Regions from separate parts of the Vibrio qinghaiensis genome, predicted to be linked through region 2. Evidence: riboswitches for the same ligand, from Rfam matches in the RefSeq annotation. Region 2 holds a riboswitch; the other holds the start of a gene.
What was found. A riboswitch is a leader RNA that binds a small molecule or an ion and turns the genes downstream of it on or off. The one in region 2 is predicted to bind lysine.
Positions count from the first base shown of each region.

Region 1 (10,101 bases), 1.4 Mb from region 2:
GATGGTGATGAATGTTCATTACAAAATTACGCATACTTATCAGCTCTTATTGGTTTGCTGTCTTGACTCCACACTAACCAAGCTGATGTTCTTTTTCAACTAAAAATTTTGCTTTTTTAAAATCTTTTTTCACCGTCGTGCACCAGTAATAAAAAAGGGAAACTTTCGCTTCCCTTTCATCAACTCTATTTAACCAAAATACGGCTACAACGTCTCGCAATGTGTCATTTTTGATTTCGCCATAGCGGCCATAATCATGCACACAATGATAAATGCGACAGAGGCACAAGCCAACGAGATCAGCACTGACGCTGTCATTCCTAAAACAACAAAACCAACACTCGAAACCAAGGCCGTAGCCAGTGCATACGGTAATTGTGTCGCAACGTGATCAATGTGGTTACAGCGCGCGCCTGTCGACGATAAAATGGTGGTGTCAGAAATAGGAGAACAGTGGTCACCAAAAACAGAACCCGCAAGTACGGCGCTTAACATTGGCAGAATGAGAGCGATATCTGTTGCCGCAGCCATGTCTCCAGCAATGGGCAGCATGATGCCAAACGTTCCCCAAGAAGTGCCGGTTGAAAACGCCATCACGCCCGATAGTAAGAATAAGATGACGGGTAGCCAATGCGGATCAATATTACCTTGAACCAAAGATGACATGTACGCACCGGTTTTCATGTCCCCAATAACAGAGCCAATTGTCCACGCAAAAATCAGGATCAAAATCGCACCAAACATCGACTTAGCACCGATCCACAATGTATGACTGATGTCATTCATTGGCAGCTTTTGCTTAAACACAGTAAACAGAGCCATCGCCAAGCCAACTAGTCCGCCGTAAATCAACGAAGCGCCAACATTGGTGTTTTCAAACGCACCCAGCAGATCAAATGCTTTACCGTCTGCGGCTAAAGATTGACCACCCGTAAATAACATGGCTGAAACCGTTGCAATGATCAGTAATACGATAGGCAGAACCAGATCCAACACTTTGCCATGTTCACTCTCTTTGATATCAAGCTCTTCATTTAACTCATGTGCGTCTTGGCTATCGTTTGCATTTACGTCGTCAAATCCACGGCCTTGGGAAGCATTAATTTCATGCTGGCGCATTTGACCAATATCTAACTGGAACCACACCACAGCAAAGACCATCAACAGAGCAAAAATGGCGTAAAAGTTCATCGGTACTAAACGGATATAAGCGCCTAATGCCGAATATTCGGTAATTCCGTGAGAAACGAGAATACCGCCAATAATCGTCATAATGTACGCGCCCCAACTAGAAGCAGGCATCACAACGCACATCGGTGCTGCAGTTGAATCAAGGATATAGGCAAGTTTAGCGCGAGATACATAAAAGCGGTCAGTCACAGGGCGAGAAATAGAACCTACGGCCAAACTATTAAAATAATCATCAACGAAAATAAACACACCCAAAAATGCCGCCAGCAGTTTTGAGCCACGTTTACTTTTTACGCGGATTTGTGCCCATTCAGCAAAAGCACGAGTCCCGCCAGACAAAGTTAACAGCGCGGTCATCATACCTAATAAAAGCAAAAATCCGACGATACTCATATTCCAAGTGTTAATGCCGCCATCAGCAACAAAGACGCTCGATACCTTAGTAACAACATAACTGAATGCGCTGCCAACAGAATAATCCGCGAGTAATACAGCGCCTAATACAATACCGACACCTAATGAAACAAGCACTCTGCGTGTAAGAACAGCCAAGCTTAATGCCACTAGAGGCGGTAACAGAGATAGAGGAGATGATGCAAAATCGATTAAATTCATGATCTTCAAAAACCAGTAAGTAAATGGTTAGAGATCTACTGCAGACAAATTACGAGCAAAAATAACAACGTAATTCATGTTGAACTAAGCGAAAGGGAAGCGAACACTTCACCCAACCCCACAGTAGCGCTCCATAGTTTAAAAAAAATAGACTATGGCAGTGTTGTTCCTATTCGAATACAACCCCAGCAAGCGGCTTTAATGTACGCACTTACTTCGGCGATAAAACCTTTCACTTTTGTTCATTGGCATTACCCCAACAGAAGTTACTATTTTCCACCGCACCTCTACGTCAAAGAAAGAACAATAAATCACCATTATTCAGCTATTTTAATAATGATAAATCTCTTACTTCGCTTTAGGTAAATGACATTGTACTTAACAACAAATGCATTGCAACCGATCATGTCATTAAAATGCATCAATTATCGATCACATTCATGAAGAAACGTTGAGACTTCTTTCATAATGTGGTGCAATGAATATCACGAGGATTATAATAAAAACATTAATTATAACTCTATCTAAAAAGCACTGATGATCTTCTTGATACTACTACTTATGTATGAAATCAGCTCATCATTAACAAGTTCATATTTTTTTTGATTTTTATTCAACTATAAAAATTTCATTAATATTTGAATCTAATATTGTAAGTACCAATTCTGCAGTTTATTATTGCTGAGTCGACTAAATTAAATCAAATAGGAATAGTCATGTCTGAATTAACAAAAACTCTACTTAATATTCGTAGCCTACGCGCTTTTTCCCGTGAACTCACTCTAGAGCAGCTTGAAGAAGCACTAGATAAATTAACGATCGTTGTTCAAGAACGCAGAGAAGTGGAAGAAGAAGAACGCTCTGTTCGCGCAGAGCAAGAAGCGAAGCTGGCAGCGATTGCAGAACAGATTGCTAAAGATGGTATCGATGTTAGTGCCCTAATATCGGCACTTTCTGGTGAAACTAAGAGCAAAGTTAAAGTTCAAGGCAAACGCGCACCTCGTCCAGCAAAATACAAATATCTTGATACCAATGGCCAAGAAAAAACATGGACAGGTCAAGGTCGTACACCTTCGGCAATTCAAGAGCAACTTGATGCAGGTAAATCTTTAGAAGAATTCGAGATTTAATAACTCTTTAGTAAATAAAAAGGCTCCTAACGGAGCCTTTTTATTATTTTAATCTTTTATCTTTCCCAATACGCTTCTTCTAAGCTGTCTTCACGTTCAGGTAAACCACGTGACAAACGAGGCGAATGCTGGGCTAGCACCTCATAACTGGCACGGTTAGAATATTTGCAAACTTGCGAGAAGGATGAATAGGTTAAAAAATTATTCTGATGCTTGCTCGAATTAGGAACGTTCTCTTTATGATATTTATTGGCTGCCATATCATGCAGCAATGCCGATAACGCCGCATCTCCCGCACCATTAGTATTTTTAATTTTTTCAGGCCCACCCATATAGGGTGAAATATGAGAATAAACACGTATTGGATTTTCACAGCTTATTTTCGATGCTGGGCGACTAAATTCATAACGATTGAATTCAGCAATAGAACCAGGTAATAGTGGCAACGATGTTTCACGTTTCGCTGCATCTTCAGTATATCCTGCCATAAATAAACCGACTGGTCCTGCGGTACATAATACAAGATCGACCCAATCTAAAGCTTTATTTGACGCTGCAAGAGGATCATTTTCTCCGGTTAATGCTTCGGCTTCATCTTCATTCATCGCAACAACGGTAACATGATCACGTAAAAAATCTTGCCAAAATTGAGGGTCGCCTTGAATCACAAATTTAGTGCCTAAGGTTAACACCACAGGCACATCATATTTCTTAGCATATTCAATCGCTCTCATTGTTGCCTCCGGCATTGGATCACCAGTTTTACAGCGAATTAAATAAGCGGTCAGTACTAAGGCAGAAGCACTTTTAAATATTTTTTCTGGAACACTTTCTGCGCGAAGTTGATTCATCTGCCCTTCACTGATCGCAAAGGTTCTCTCGCCATCTTCGGTGATCAAGGCAAAACAGCGACCAATCGCACCATCGACCGCTTGTAAATAATTCAGATCCATCCGACTGGATGTATTACACAAATAACGATAACCGTAGCTGCCGATTTTAATATCTTGGCTCATCACACCTAACAACGTTGAGCGATCATCAGCCAGTACCGAATAATTGTGTAATGTGTTGCCAATCGTTCCCCCCGCATATTCGTTAGTAATAAGGCCATTTTGTTTGAGCTCAGTGTACAAAGCTTCAGCCTTTTGGTCGTCAATCACTAATGAATGGCCTTTACTAAGCTCATATTTGTCAATGAGGTCAGTATTTACTTTCGCCTCTATATCCACCAATGTCTGGTCGATACCAATAATATGTGTGCGCGACATTTTTTTATTTTCTTGTGCTTGGATCACAAGTGGGTCACGAGCATGGACAGGAAAGTAGTGCTTTGATTTGCGTTGGCCAGGAAATTTCATAACATCAGTCTGAGTAGAGGGGAAAAAGATGCGCGATTCTACCGCGCACCCATTAGCGCGGCAACTAAGGCAATCATAGCAAACGTTTGCTCTTGGTTATTTTTATTCACCTTCCATAAAGCTGAGATCAGGTAACCTATCTAAATGCTCTGAATAGCGTTTTAGGTCAAATTGCCCTTCGTTTTTCATCACATCAAAAATCTCAATTGCAAGCGCACAAGCTATCGATGCTACGGCGTCTTCCCTTGAATGGCCTGTCATCATTAGGCGCATCAAGGTTTCTTTAACTTTTATCGGATTCCCATCCGCAAGCTGGTTCTCTACGGTTTCGATGAGAAACGCGTCATCCATAATCTGGTTGTCATCTTGCATTTTGCGACCTTTTATTACGCTTTAAAATTGCACGCACTATGCCATAAGCAAGAGTGGAATTCTAAAACTAATTATGGACAATATTGATGGAAACAAAGCCAATTAAACTCAATGGAAGTGTGATTACTGTCTCGGATCTGTTGCGACGAAAATCTTTCTGCTAGAATCTGCGACCAAGTCAATCGAGTGGTACTAAGTAATGTCAAACAACCGCAGCGCAAACAGCCAAAAGAAAGTCATCGTCGGCATGTCCGGTGGTGTTGACTCCTCCGTTTCGGCATATCTTCTCAAAGAGCAAGGTTATCAAGTAGAAGGCCTGTTCATGAAGAACTGGGAAGAAGATGATAACGAGGAATATTGTACAGCGGCGGAAGATTTAGCCGATGCACAAGCCGTGTGCGATAAGTTAGACATCCCTCTTCATACCATTAATTTTGCCGCCGAATATTGGGACAACGTATTTGAATATTTCCTTGAGGAATATAAAGCAGGGCGAACTCCCAACCCAGACATTCTTTGTAACAAAGAAATCAAGTTTAAGGCCTTTTTAGAGTTTGCAGATGAAGTGCTAGATGCCGATTATATCGCCATGGGCCACTATGTTCGACGCACCTTTCCTGACGGTAATGATAAACCACAAATGCTGCGCGGCTTGGACAACAACAAAGACCAAAGCTACTTCCTGTACACATTAAGCCATGAACAAGTGGCTCGTAGCTTATTCCCTGTAGGTGACTTAGAAAAACCCGAAGTTCGACGCATCGCTGAACAACAGGACTTAATCACAGCAAAGAAAAAAGATTCAACCGGTATCTGTTTCATCGGTGAGCGCAAATTTACTGACTTCTTATCTCGCTATTTACCTGCACAACCGGGTAAAATCCAGACACCAGAAGGTCTCGTAATTGGTGAGCATCAAGGCCTGATGTACCATACTTTAGGTCAACGCAAAGGGTTACACATTGGTGGCCAAAAAGGCGGTGGCGGTAACGAGGAACCATGGTATGTCGCTGATAAGGATCTCAAGCGCAACGTTTTGATTGCCGTCCAAGGCGCTGATCATCCATTATTGAAATCTCATGGCTTGATCGCTTCCCAATTACACTGGGTTGATCGTACACCAATCCAAGCAACGCTAAGCTGCACGGTAAAAACACGTTACCGTCAAACGGATATAGCGTGTACCATCATCCCTATTGATGATGAAAACATTAAAGTCATTTTTGATGAGCCACAAGTGGCCGTCACGCCTGGTCAATCCGCGGTTTTCTATCAAGGCGATGTGTGTCTTGGTGGTGGAATTATTGAGCAGCGAATTTAAACAACTTAGGAGTAATAAACGTGGCTAACACCCTTTATGACCATACCATCGCTTTTGCGGGTATCTGCCAAGCTGTCGCTTTAGTGCAACACGTAGCAAAAAATGGTCACTGTGATTCAGACGCGTTTGAAACTTCTCTAACGGCTATCTTAAGTACTAATCCAAATAATACACTTGATGTCTTCGGCTCTGAGGCGAACTTAAAAATTGGCCTCGAATGTTTGGTGAAAGGTATTGATAGCACGCCATCAGGGAGTGAGATCACTCGCTATATCATTAGCCTGATGGCATTAGAGCGTAAATTAAGCGCTCGTCGTGATGCGATGTCACAGTTGGGCGATCGTATTCAAACGATTGAACGTCAAATCAACCATTTTGACTTGCTTGATGAGCAGATGATCAGCAACCTTGCCAGTATCTACTTGGATGTTATCAGCCCTATTGGCCCGAGAATCCAAGTCACTGGGACCCCCACCATACTTCAGCAAACTTCAACCCAACACAAAGTGCGCGCCCTACTCCTTTCAGGAATTCGTTGCGCTGTCTTGTGGCGTCAGGTTGGAGGAAAGCGTCGCCATCTGATCTTCGGTCGTAAGAAAATGATCGAACAAGCTCAGATTTTGTTAGCTCGAATCTAACATTGACGCAAAGAATTCACTCTCAAACTTAACCTCAAAATTCAGGAGAAAAACATGGAACTGTCAGCCTTGACTGCTGTTTCACCGGTAGACGGCCGCTACGGAAGTAAAACGATTGCGTTACGCAGTATCTTTAGTGAGTTTGGTCTCCTCAAGTATCGGACCATTGTTGAAATTCGTTGGTTACAGAAGCTTTCAGCCACTGCTGGAATTGCCGAAGTTCCTGCATTCAGTGATGAAGCCAATCAATTTCTTAATGCGATAGCAGATAATTTTAGCGAAGAAGATGCCGCTCGTATTAAAGAAATTGAACGCACAACCAACCATGATGTTAAGGCTGTAGAGTATTTCTTAAAAGAAAAAGTAGCGGGTGTTCCTGAGCTGCACGCCGTTAATGAATTCATTCACTTTGCTTGTACTTCGGAAGACATCAACAACACATCTCACGCGCTCATGCTCAAAGAAGCTCGCGATAACGTGCTTCTTCCTGAAATGCGCAACATTATTGATGCGATTCGTCACTTAGCAGAAGAGTATCGGGATATTCCGTTATTGTCTCGTACCCACGGACAGCCAGCATCACCAAGTACTATGGGTAAAGAGATGGCTAATGTAGCGTACCGTATGGAACGCCAATATAAGCAGATTGCCAATATCGAGATTCTCGCCAAAGTAAACGGCGCAGTAGGTAACTACAACGCTCACCTTTCAGCCTATCCAGAACTAGACTGGCATACCTTTAGCGAAGAGTTTATTACCGAATCGCTAGGTGTGGCGTGGAACCCTTATACCACGCAAATTGAGCCGCATGATTATATTGCAGAGCTATTTGATGCCGTTGCCCGCTTTAATACTATTCTGATCGACTTCGATCGTGACATTTGGGGCTATATCGCTTTGGGTCACTTTAGACAAAGAACCATTGCGGGTGAAATTGGTTCATCGACGATGCCACATAAAGTCAATCCGATCGATTTTGAAAACTCAGAAGGTAACCTTGGCCTTGCTAATGCCGTGTTCAATCACCTAGCACAAAAGCTGCCTATCTCTCGCTGGCAACGTGACTTAACAGATTCAACCGTATTGCGTAACCTCGGTGTTGGTGTTGGCTATGCAATTATTGCCTATACTTCAACGCTAAAAGGGATCAGTAAACTGGAAGTGAACCGTGACGCGCTGCTTGCTGAACTCGATAAAAACTGGGAAGTTCTTGCGGAACCAGTGCAAACGGTTATGCGTCGCTACGGCATCGAAAAACCGTACGAGAAATTAAAAGAACTCACGCGCGGTAAGCGAGTCGATGGTGAAGCAATGCGCCACTTTATTGATGGCCTTGCGCTACCTGAAGCTGAAAAAGCACGCTTGAAAGAGATGACACCAGCCAACTACATTGGCCAAGCAATTGAGTTAACCGACAAATTGTAATGCTCTTCAATCTAGTCGATTAATGACAAAGCCCACTTCATCGTGGGCTTTGTTTTTTAAGGTCGTATTTGATGTTATATCGTTTTATACCATCAAAAAGCGTTAGGCGTACTGCTGCTCAAACTCTTGCATAAAATCAACTAAGGCTTGAACACCTTCCAGTGTCATTGCATTGTAAATAGAGGCACGCATACCACCTGCAACTCTGTGACCTTGTAGCGAAACTAAACCTCGAGCTTCGGCTAACTCTAAAAACGTGCTATCTAACTCTGGCTTCGCTAATTGGAAAGGCACGTTCATCAGTGAACGATTGTCTGGATGAATGTTATTACGATAAAAAGGTGATGCATCAATCGCGTTATAAAGCAGCGCGGCTTTCGCGCGGTTGATTTTCTCAATCGCCGCGACACCACCTTGCCCTTTTAGCCACTTGAATACGAGACCTGACAAATACCACGCAAATGTAGGTGGCGTGTTGAACATGGAATCTTGTTCAGCTTGCACTTTATAATTCAAGATAGCTGGCAGCACATCACTGGCTAAATCAAGTAAATCATCTCGAACAATCGCAATACAGATCCCCGCTGGCCCAATATTTTTCTGCGCTCCAGCATAAATAACACCGTACTTTGAGACGTCTATTTGGCGCGACAGAATCGTGGATGACATATCAGCTACAATCGGTTTATCTGTATCTGGTAAATCATTAATCTCAATACCATCGATCGTCTCATTCGGACAAAAATGCACGTAAGCCGACTCAGGATCAATTTTCCATTCGCTGGCCGGTAATATCGCTGTTTTGCCCTCTTTGGTCACTTTGGCATTGAAAACATCGGTTTCACAATATTTCTTCGCTTCTTTGACCGCACTTTCAGCCCAGTAACCCGCATCAATATAGGTCGCTTTAGTTGCATGACCCAATAGATTTAAAGGCACTGCTGCAAACTGAGCGCGCGCTCCACCTTGGCAAAATAACACTTTGTAATTACTCGGGATATTAAGCAAATCACGCAGATCTTGCTCCGCTTCTTGAGCAACATGAATAAAAGGTTTACTGCGATGACTGATTTCCATAACGGACGTGCCAAGCTCGTTCCAGTTAATAAACTCGGCTTGCGCTTTTTCCATCACCGCTTTCGGTAAGGCTGCTGGGCCTGCGCTGAAATTATAGACTGGGCCCGCTTGATTTGATTCCATGAGTTCCTTGCTCCTGCTATCGACAATTAATGTGATTAATACCACTTTTTGATGTGGATAAAAAGCGAGAAAAGAGCTTCTATCGGCTCTTTTCTCTTACTGATTGCTAAAACTCGCAAAATCGTTTGCTTGAGCGTCGTTCGCTATCGCATCAATGCTGGAAGTAATAGTGTCAATAGCGGCATTTGATTGCCATTTTCAAATTCCAAGTTGCCCTCTTTCAGTTCAGCTTGGAGTCGATATCCTTGATCGGTTTGCTGCATAATTTCCATCACAACAAGCTCATCAATACCTTGCTGGATAAAAGGAAAGTCCTCAACTAAGTGGTTAGAAATAAAAGAATCAATGTGACCAGTTAAGGAGGGTAAAATAATGCTAGGATCTTGCACCACGTTACTTGTTCCTTCAGGAACGGCAATCTTCCAGTTTGATTCAAATCCGCCTTGGCCAACTTTTAGCGCCATTTTATTCATCGATAGATAAAAACCTTTCTCGAATAATGATTGCACATAAGGCAACGCTTGTTGGATATCTTCATCAGACAGTTCAGGGCTATTTTGGTAAAGCGATGAGAGCTTCTCAAACGAGTCGCCATCTAAATCACCCAAGGTAAAGTCAAGATTGAGGTCCTTCACCTCGCCTTCGCTATAAGTTAATTTATCCATCTCAATCAAGTGATTGCTATCAAAACGAGAAGGCTCTCCTTTTAATACCGAATCAAAGGAATAACGCATGTTGTCCATACTCAGCGTATTTTCACCTAGCCCATCGACAAGATTAATTTTTGCCAACGCCAATGACTGTTGTCCTAGCCAGAAGCCTTTATCTTGTTTACCTATACCTTGACC
Region 1 is NZ_CP022741.1:1,677,271-1,687,371, forward strand. It holds His leader region at 1-14, opposite strand, end outside; gene CCZ37_RS07680 (Na+/H+ antiporter NhaC family protein) at 205-1,806, opposite strand; lysine riboswitch at 1,923-2,104, opposite strand; gene CCZ37_RS07685 (H-NS family histone-like protein) at 2,523-2,936, shown strand; gene CCZ37_RS07690 (inosine/guanosine kinase) at 2,993-4,297, opposite strand; gene CCZ37_RS07695 (hypothetical protein) at 4,400-4,669, opposite strand; gene mnmA (tRNA 2-thiouridine(34) synthase MnmA) at 4,869-5,990, shown strand; gene hflD (high frequency lysogenization protein HflD) at 6,011-6,628, shown strand; gene purB (adenylosuccinate lyase) at 6,683-8,053, shown strand; gene serC (3-phosphoserine/phosphohydroxythreonine transaminase) at 8,156-9,253, opposite strand; gene CCZ37_RS07720 (DUF945 family protein) at 9,397-10,101, opposite strand, start outside.
Region 1: linked by a shared signal. The riboswitch ahead of CCZ37_RS07680 (Na+/H+ antiporter NhaC family protein) and the one ahead of lysC (lysine-sensitive aspartokinase 3) in region 2 are both predicted to bind lysine.

Region 2 (10,101 bases):
TGCCAAGGCCTGCGCCGATCTCCAAGTTGTATTGATTGAGTAAATGCCCTCGCACTTTAGCCTCATCAACCCCTGCTGGAATATAGATCGCATTCAATTGTGGTAAACGACTATCTTCAGCAACGACAAATTCAAATCCTAATTTTTCTAAGCCCTGCTTTAATTTGTCATGCATCACACGATGACGTGCCCACGCCTGCTCTAGACCTTCGTTTTTCAACACCAACAAGGCTTCATGCAATGCGTACAAACTGTTGACTGGTGCAGTATGGTGATAACTGCGCTTGCCTGCACCACTCCAATAACCAAGCACTAAGCTTTGATCTAAAAACCAGCTTTGAACAGGGGTTGTTCGAGACTGAATTTTTTCAATCGCTTGCGCTGAAAAAGTCAGTGGCGATAAACCCGGAGGGCACGATAAACACTTTTGACTCCCAGAATAGACGGCATCGAGCTGCCATTGATCCACATAAAGTGGCACGCCGCCTAAGGATGTCACTGCATCGACAATACTCAGCATGTTGTTTTGCTTAGCCAACAGACCTAATGCTTGCGCATCACTCAATGCACCAGTTGACGTTTCTGCATGAACAAACGCGAGAATTTTAGCATCAGGGTTAGCCTGTATGGCTTGCTCGACTTTATCCAGCGAAACGGGAGCTCCCCACTCATCATCCACCAGCACCGCGTCTCCGCCACAGCGCACTACATTCTCGCGCATACGCTCGCCAAAAACGCCATTGCGACACACGATGACCTTATCTCCCGGCTCAATCAGGTTGACAAAGCACGCCTCCATACCAGCGCTGCCCGGCGCGGAAACCGCGATGGTAAACTCATTTTCCGTTTGAAAAGCGTATTTAAGCAGCTGCTTTAGCTCATCCATCATCTGGATAAAAAGCGGATCTAAGTGGCCAACGGTCGGCCTGCTCAGCGCTTGTAATACTTGGGGGTAAATATCTGACGGGCCTGGTCCCATCAAAATTCGCTGGGGTGGGTTAAAACTGGTAATGGACATAGTTGCTCCTTGCTTGCGGCCAAATGCGAATACCCAGAGTAAAACAAATCCGCTGAAGCAACAATTCGACCGAAGTCTAGAGGTCAAACCAGTGTCACACTCTGGTTAATTTTATTTTACATTTGGACTTAATTAGCGATTGACATTAACAGTTCAAAAACGTTCAATGAATGAGCTATCTAGCAGAAGAGGAGCACTGCCCAGGCAGATGTTTTGTGGAGCCTCAACTCCAATACAAAACATTAATGGGGAGCAGTGCCGAGATAAACCAAAGTTGTGGATTTGGTTTATCGGTTGAATGGGCTGAATCCCTTCAACTGTCATCAGCCACCCTGATGAAGAGCTTCTGAGGTAAACCAATCATAAAAACACCTCTTTATTTGCTCTAGAAAAACTCTCTTCAAACATTGGACGTTGGTACACCAACACTATTTTTATTTCAGGAAGTCGTGGGAGAAATGCCGTGAGCGCATTCAATGTCGCCAAATTTGGCGGAACAAGCGTTGCTAACTTTGAAGCAATGAGCCTTTGTGCCGCTGTGATCGAAAATAATCCAGAGACCAAATTAGTCGTGAGCAGTGCCTGCTCTGGCGTGACGAATTTATTGGTTGAATTAGCCAATGGCGTACAAGATGCCAATCAACGCTTAAGTATTATCAAACAGTTAGCTGATATTCACCATGCGATTATTGACAAGCTTGCCGACCCGCTACAAGTTGAAAAAGAGGTACACTCAATTTTAGATATGGTGGCCAGTGTTGCAGAAGCGGCCTCTTTTCAAGCGAGTAAAAAACTGACCGATCACTTAGTGGCTTGTGGCGAATTAATGTCGACCTTCATTCTGACGCAATTACTGCGTGAACGTGGCATGGATGCGATCCGTTTTGATATTCGAGAAGTGCTGCGTACTGATGATCACTACGGTCGGGCAGAACCGCAATTAGAGCAGATCCAGCAATTAGCCCAAGAGAAGTTAACACCACTTTGTCTGCAACACGTAGTGGTAACTCAAGGTTTCATCGGCGCTGATGAGCAAGGAAATACAACCACATTGGGCCGAGGCGGCAGTGATTATTCTGCGGCCTTGATCGCCGAAGCGGTACAAGCTTCTGGCTTAGAAATTTGGACTGATGTGCCGGGGATTTATACGACCGACCCACGCATTGCGCCTAAAGCCGCTCCGATTGCGGAAATAAGCTTTAGCGAAGCATCGGAGATGGCAAACTTTGGCGCTAAAATTTTGCATCCATCGACGTTGCTGCCCGCGCTTCGCCACGATATCCCTGTGTTTGTCGGCTCCTCAAAAGAGCCTGAAAAAGGCGGCACTTGGATCCGTAAACGTGTGGAAAGCTCACCTCTATTTAGAGCCTTAACCCTACGCTGCAATCAAACCATGGTTACACTACGCAGCGCTAGCATGTTTCACGCATACGGCTTTCTTTCGAAGGTATTTGAAATTTTAGCCAAACACAAAATTTCGGTGGATCTGATCACCACCTCTGAAATCAGCGTCTCATTAACATTAGATAAAACCGATACCTCAGGTGGAGCGCCTGAACTGCCTCAAGCGGTGCGCTTAGAATTAGAAGAGCTATGTAAAGTTGAAGTCGAACATAATCTGTGTTTAGTTGCGCTGATCGGCAACAACATGAGTGAAAGCAAAGGCTATGCAAAACAAGTTTTTAGTACCTTAGAAGATTTCAATTTACGTATGATTTGCTATGGTGCCAGCCCACACAACCTCTGCTTTTTATTACACGAGTCGGTTTCTAAAGCGGCAATTCAGAAACTTCATCAAGATTTGTTTGAACGATAAAACCACATTGAGTAGTAACACGCTGAATAAAAAACAGGTTGGCTTAGCCAACCTGTTTTTTATTACTTAATCTAAATTCGGCCCAAGCCATTTTTCCGCTTCTTGCATATTCCAGCCTTTACGTTGCGCGTAATCTTGCATCTGATCTTGCTGAATTTGTGCAATGGCAAAATAACGAGAGTCAGGATGCGAGAAGTACCAACCTGACACCGAAGCACCTGGCCACATAGCGTAACTGGTGGTTAAAGACATATCGATGGTTTGCTCAACCTGCAACATCTCCCACAAGATGCCTTTTTCCGTATGCTCAGGACACGCTGGATAACCCGGCGCTGGGCGTATACCTTGGTATTTCTCACGGATCAAATCATCGTTCGACAACTCTTCGTCAGCAGCATAACCCCAAATTTCTTTACGAACTTGCTGATGCAAATATTCCGCAAAAGCCTCAGCAAGACGATCAGCCACCGCTTGGATCATGATGGCGTTGTAATCATCGCCTTGCGCTTTATATTGGTCAGCTAATTCTCGCTCACCAATTCCGCCCGTCACGGCAAATGCGCCGATCCAATCTCGTTTACCACTCTCTTTTGGTACAATGTAATCGGACAAGCAGTAGTTATAACCTTTGGGCTTTTCGGTTTGTTGGCGTAAGTGATGCAGAACATGAGCAACCTCGGTGCGCGATTCATCGCGATACACTTCGATATCATCTCCCACACTCGCGGCCGGGAATAAAGCGCAAATACCGCGAGCCTTGAGTAGCCCTTCTCGCTCAACTCTATCAAGCAATGCATTAGCATCATGGAATAAACTTTGCGCTTCCTCTCCCACCTCTTCGTGTTCAAAAATCGTTGGGTATTTACCCATCAATGACCATGTCATGAAAAATGGTGTCCAGTCGATGTAACGACGAAGGGTAGCCACATCAAAATCATCAAACACATGTACGCCCAATTTAGCCGGAACTGGCGGCGTATAGTTATCCCAATCGATAACCGCTTTATTTGCCCTTGCTACTTCTAATGAGACAGGTTTAGTTCGGGGGGTTTTACGGTGATGTTGATCACGCGTGCGTTCATAATCGAGGTTTAATTTTTCCACAAAAGCAGGACGTAACTCATCAGAAAGAAGCGAAGAACAAACGCCTACTGCGCGCGAAGCATTGTTCACGTACACAACAGGCTGGTGATAATTTTGCTCAATTTTAACTGCGGTATGTGCTTTAGAGGTGGTTGCTCCGCCAATCAAAAGCGGTAATTTAAACCCTTGTCGCTCCATTTCTTTAGCGACGTGCACCATTTCATCCAAGGAGGGAGTAATAAGACCGGACAACCCGATAATATCAACGTTTTTCTCTTTCGCTACTTTGAGAATTTGCTCACACGGCACCATAACGCCGAGGTCAATGATTTCGTAGTTATTACACTGCAAAACGACGCCAACGATATTTTTGCCGATGTCGTGTACATCCCCTTTAACTGTGGCAAGAAGGATTTTGCCATTATTGGAACCCGCTTGCTTAAGCGCGTTGATGTAGGGCTCTAAATGCGCAACGGCTTGCTTCATAACGCGCGCCGATTTCACTACTTGCGGCAGGAACATTTTCCCTTCGCCAAAGAGGTCGCCGACCACGTTCATTCCATCCATGAGAGGCCCTTCGATCACATCCAGTGGGCGAGTGGCATTTTGACGAGCTTCTTCCGTATCTTCAACAATATACTCGGTGATACCTTTGACCAACGCATGCTCTAAACGTTTTGCGACTGGCCATGAACGCCATTCAAGCGCACTGGCATCCTCTTCCTTACCGACACCTTTGTTCGCATATTCAGCCGCAATATCCAGTAAGCGTTCAGTGCCATCGCTGCGGCGATTGAGAATGATATCTTCGACTGCTTCACGCAGTTTCTCTGGCACGTTATCGTAAATCTCAAGCTGACCGGCATTGACGATACCCATGTCCATGCCGTTTTTAAAACAGTGATAAAGGAATACAGCATGGATCGCTTCACGCACATAGTTGTTACCGCGAAAAGAGAAAGAGACGTTGGAAACCCCGCCGGAAATCATCGCATGGGGTAAATTACGTTTGATATCAGCCACGGCTTCGATAAAGTCCACAGCATAATTATTATGCTCATCAATACCAGTCGCAACCGCGAAAATATTGGGATCAAAAATGATATCTTCAGCAGGGAAACCAACCTCATCAACCAAAATTCGATAAGCTTTGGTACAAATTTCAAGTTTTCGCTCACGGGTATCCGCTTGGCCTACTTCATCAAATGCCATCACGATCACAGCGGCACCATAGCGGCGAATGAGTTTAGCTTGTTCGACAAACTTCTCTTTCCCCTCTTTGAGGGAAATCGAGTTCACAATCCCTTTACCTTGAATACATTTGAGACCTGCTTCAATCACCTCCCACTTAGAAGAATCAACCATGATTGGCACTTTGGAAATATCCGGCTCAGAAGCGCATAAATTGAGAAAGCGGACCATGCAAGCTTGCGCATCCAACATTCCTTCATCCATATTAATATCGATGATTTGTGCACCGTTTTCGACCTGCTCTCGAGCAACATGCAGCGCCTCATCATACTGCTCATCTTTGATTAAACGCTTAAAACGCGCAGAACCAGTGACGTTAGTTCGCTCACCTACGTTGATGAATAAGCTCTCTTTGGTAATCGTCAGCGGCTCTAGACCGGATAGACGACAAGCCACTGGAATATCGGGTAACGCTCTTGGTTTCACACCTTCGACCACTTTTGCCATTTGTCTGATGTGCTCAGGAGTGGTTCCACAACAGCCACCAACAAGGTTCAAGAATCCTGCTCGCGCCCATTCCCCGATGTGCTGCGCCATCTCATCGGCTTCAAGATCATACTCACCGAATGCGTTAGGCAACCCCGCATTGGGGTGAGCAGAGACATAACATTCGGAAATACGTGATAGCTCTTCAACGTATTGGCGCAATTCATCCGGACCGAGTGCACAGTTCAAACCAAATGAGATAGGCTCAACGTGTCGCAGTGCATTATAAAAGGCTTCGGTTGTTTGCCCAGAAAGCGTTCGACCAGAGGCATCGGTGATTGTCCCTGAGATCATCACGGGCAGTTTGTAACCCAACTCTTCAAACACACAATCCACCGCAAAGGCACAGGCTTTAGCATTTAAAGTATCGAAAATGGTTTCAATCAAAATTAAGTCGCTGCCGCCACGAATTAAAGCACGTGTTGATTCTGAGTAAGCTTCAACTAATTGCTCAAAGCTGATATTTCGAAAACCAGGGTCATTCACGTCAGGGGAGAGCGAGCAAGTGCGGTTTGTTGGCCCTAGCACTCCTGCTACATAACGAGGTTTCTCAGGCGTTTTCGCCGTCCATTCGTCAGCAGCTTCGCGTGCAAGTTTTGCAGCAGCGAAATTGATCTCATCGCTAATGGCTTGCATATCGTAGTCGGCCATTGCGATGCTCGTCGCGTTGAAGGTATTCGTCTCTAGGATATCAGCACCTGCCTCCAAGTAAGCACTATGAATTTCTTTGATTAACTGAGGCTGCGTCAAGACGAGAAGGTCATTATTTCCTTTCAGATCGCTTGGCCAATGGGCAAAGCGATCTCCGCGATAATCTTGCTCTTCCAATTTATAGCTCTGAATCATGGTGCCCATGCCACCATCAATCAATAATATTCTCTGTTGCAATTGAGCTTCAATTTGACTTTTAACTTCTCTTCCCACAGTACAGCCTCATTCCTTTTGGTTATTCGCTCATCCTATCATATAACCATTAGAAATCTAGACGTCTAAACTTCACTTCAATTGTCGTTTGATACATCTGCCATCATGGCTAAAAAGTGTTTGCTATTTGTACATCATCCAAGGAGAATTTCATTCATATTTTGTTACACGACGAGAAAACAATGTCTGTCTATTACACTTTATGCTTCCTATCAGGAGCAGCAATGTTGATTGCCTTTCTAAACAGTAAGATAGGCAATATGCAAACCACTATCGCCATTACAGCAGGATCGATGATGTTATCATTATTGATCTTAGTTGCAGGTCAAAATGATTGGTTTCATCTAACTCAAATAGCGACCGAAACCGTCAACAGTATTAACTTTGAAAATTTTCTGCTCAAAGGAATACTCGGTTTTCTACTTTTCGCTGGCGGCCTAGGCATCAAATTACCCAACCTAAAAGATCAGAAATGGGAAATCGCCGTTCTTGCGCTAGGCGCAACGCTATTTTCAACCTTCTGCATCGGTTTTGGGCTATACGCCTTCTGCCAATTTATCGGCATTCACTTCGATCTCGTCTACTGTCTACTATTTGGTGCACTCATATCACCAACAGACCCAATAGCCGTATTAGCTATTGTTAAAAAGTTAAATGCACCAAAACGTATTTCAACCCAAATCGAGGGAGAATCGCTCTTTAATGATGGTTTTGGTTTGGTTATCTTTGTCACTATTTTCACTATTGCATTTGGCACGGAAACACCAACCATAGGTAGTGTAACTATGTTGTTTATTCAAGAGGCAATAGGGGGCATAGTGTATGGCCTAGCACTTGGGCTATTATTCCACTACCTCATCAGCGCCACCGATGACCACCCAATGGAACTGCTTTTAACCATTGGTATACCGACTGCTGGTTATGTTTTTGCAGATGTTATTCATGTTTCCGGACCTTTGGCTATGGTTGTATCAGGGATAATGATCGGCAACTGGACACGCTTCATTGGCTTTTCAAAAGAAAGTGAAGAACACCTTGACCACTTTTGGGAATTGGTTGACGAATTTTTGAATGGTGTGCTTTTCCTACTTATCGGTATGTCGATGCTACTCTTCAAATTCCATGAAGAGGACTGGATATTGATGGCTTTCGCCATTCCTCTTGTCTTATCTGCTCGCTATCTAAGCGTTTTTTTCTCTTACATCGGCTTCAAGCGTTACCGCTCCTACAACCCATGGTCAATAAAGATACTAACTTGGGGAGGGCTACGAGGTGGATTGGCACTAGCAATGGCACTTTCTATTCCATCCGGCATATTAGTTATCCCAGACAAGCTTATTGATGTAAAAGAGATAATCCTTGTTATGACATACGCTGTCGTGGTGTTTTCAATACTTATTCAAGGTTCAACAATTACCCCATTGATAGACAAAGCAAAACAAGCTGAAAAATCGTCAATGTAGATAGAAAAACTGTCAGTGATGACTGATCAAACCATTTTTATCTCTAGCCGATGTTCTAGAGCATCGGCTTTTACTATCTTTGCTTTGTTGCTCTTCTCTCTAGACCTATTGCAATAGCAATTAAAAAATATGATCTAATTGAAAAAGACGGCTACCAAGATTAATTGACCATCGACAGCTTACAGAATATCGACTTCAAAAAACTGGCGAGTTAACAAAAATCCTTTCAAATGAAAATGAGATTGCTCGCTATCGCTCACTTTAAAGATGGCACTCTCGCACCCAAATAATACCAATCTGGAAAATTAACTGGTCAGCTCTATCCACCTTCTTGCCTAAGATGCTTAACCATAATGTCCTTGTTAACCCAAGGAACGACCATCGCCTCGCCAATACCTCTAGCGGGACAGATAGAACCAAACAGATACGCATATTCAAATTGTTGTTGCTTCACGGATCTGGGACGTGTTGCTTTCTCTGCCCATAACCGTGTTGTTGTGTTTTGTTGCCCAAATCTGGCTTCATCCTGAAAACAGACATCAACACGCTCTAAAGCAATATATCCTGGGATCTTAAGGATCGTTTCAATTTTAAATTTTTTTAAAATCGTCTTGGATTGGCTGGGACTGATGAGGGTGCTTGGAGCGAGAAGTTATCCAAGAGAAGCCCATGTGCTCGAGCAGGTAATAGATAGAATCAGGGTGGTAGTGTGTCCATAGCGAATAAGTTCTATCGTTAAATGCCATCAATTAGATCATATTTTTTCTTAGATTGGTATTAATCAATTTCTGAAAGCTAGCCGTACCAGTGTCAATAAGTGGGTGCAAACCTTCCTTGATCAGCTTCCCGACTCACCAGAGTTAAACGCTATAGAACAAGTGTGGAACTGGCTCAGGCAACACTATCTCACTAACCAAAGTTTTATTGATTACAAGGATATTGTGTCGAAGTTGTGCCGTGCGTGGAATCGCTTTTTGACAAGTACCGATAAAGTAATGAGAATGCGCTCAAGAGATAGGATTGAACTGACCCGTTAATTTACAGAGTGGTATTAATACTCTATGGGTACAATATTTTATTGAAGAACCAGAATATTCCAAAAAAATAATAAGGAGATGAAAAATAGCAAAAAGCCTCAGCATTTCTGCAGAGGCTTGATAAATGGCAGGGGTGGAGAGATTCGAACTCCCAACACGCGGATTTGGAATCCGCTGCTCTGCCAGTTGGAGCTACACCCCTAAATAATTTATGCTTCTCATTGAAGAAAACCTCAACATGACTGCTGAGGCTCTTAATAAGTGGCGGAGCGGACGGGACTCGAACCCGCGACCCCCGGCGTGACAGGCCGGTATTCTAACCAACTGAACTACCGCTCCGCAGCGTGTCTGGTTAGACTTTTCGTCTACTTTTTTTGCCTTTAGATTTTTAAAAAAAATCTAAAAACAACAAGTCAAAGCCTGGCGATGTCCTACTCTCACATGGGGAGACCCCACACTACCATCGGCGCTGTTGTGTTTCACTTCTGAGTTCGGCATGGAGTCAGGTGGGTCCACAACGCTATGGTCGCCAAGCAAATTTCTTAATTCGGAAAGCTGTTTCATTCTCATTCACACATTCAATGTTCTTAAATTGAGCCCACAAAACCCCTTCGGTGTTGTATGGTTAAGCCTCACGGGCAATTAGTATTGGTTAGCTCAACGCCTCGCAGCGCTTACACACCCAACCTATCAACGTTCTAGTCTCGAACAACCCTTTAGGACACTTAAAGTGCCAGGGAAGACTCATCTCAGGGCTCGCTTCGCGCTTAGATGCTTTCAGCGCTTATCAATTCCGAACTTAGCTACCGGGCAATGCCATTGGCATGACAACCCGAACACCAGCGGTTCGTCCACTCCGGTCCTCTCGTACTAGGAGCAGCCCCCTTCAATCTTCCAACGCCCACGGCAGATAGGGACCGAACTGTCTCACGACGTTCTAAACCCAGCTCGCGTACCACTTTAAATGGCGAACAGCCATACCCTTGGGACCGACTTCAGCCCCAGGATGTGATGAGCCGACAT
Region 2 is NZ_CP022741.1:275,076-285,176, reverse strand. It holds gene CCZ37_RS01440 (pyridoxal-phosphate-dependent aminotransferase family protein) at 1-1,018, opposite strand, end outside; lysine riboswitch at 1,197-1,372, shown strand; gene lysC (lysine-sensitive aspartokinase 3) at 1,482-2,834, shown strand; gene metH (methionine synthase) at 2,901-6,578, opposite strand; gene CCZ37_RS01425 (cation:proton antiporter) at 6,761-8,041, shown strand; partial or broken gene CCZ37_RS19260 (transposase) at 8,376-8,736, opposite strand; tRNA gene CCZ37_RS01415 (tRNA-Trp) at 9,204-9,280, opposite strand; tRNA gene CCZ37_RS01410 (tRNA-Asp) at 9,341-9,417, opposite strand; rRNA gene rrf (5S ribosomal RNA) at 9,497-9,612, opposite strand; rRNA gene CCZ37_RS01400 (23S ribosomal RNA) at 9,700-10,101, opposite strand, start outside.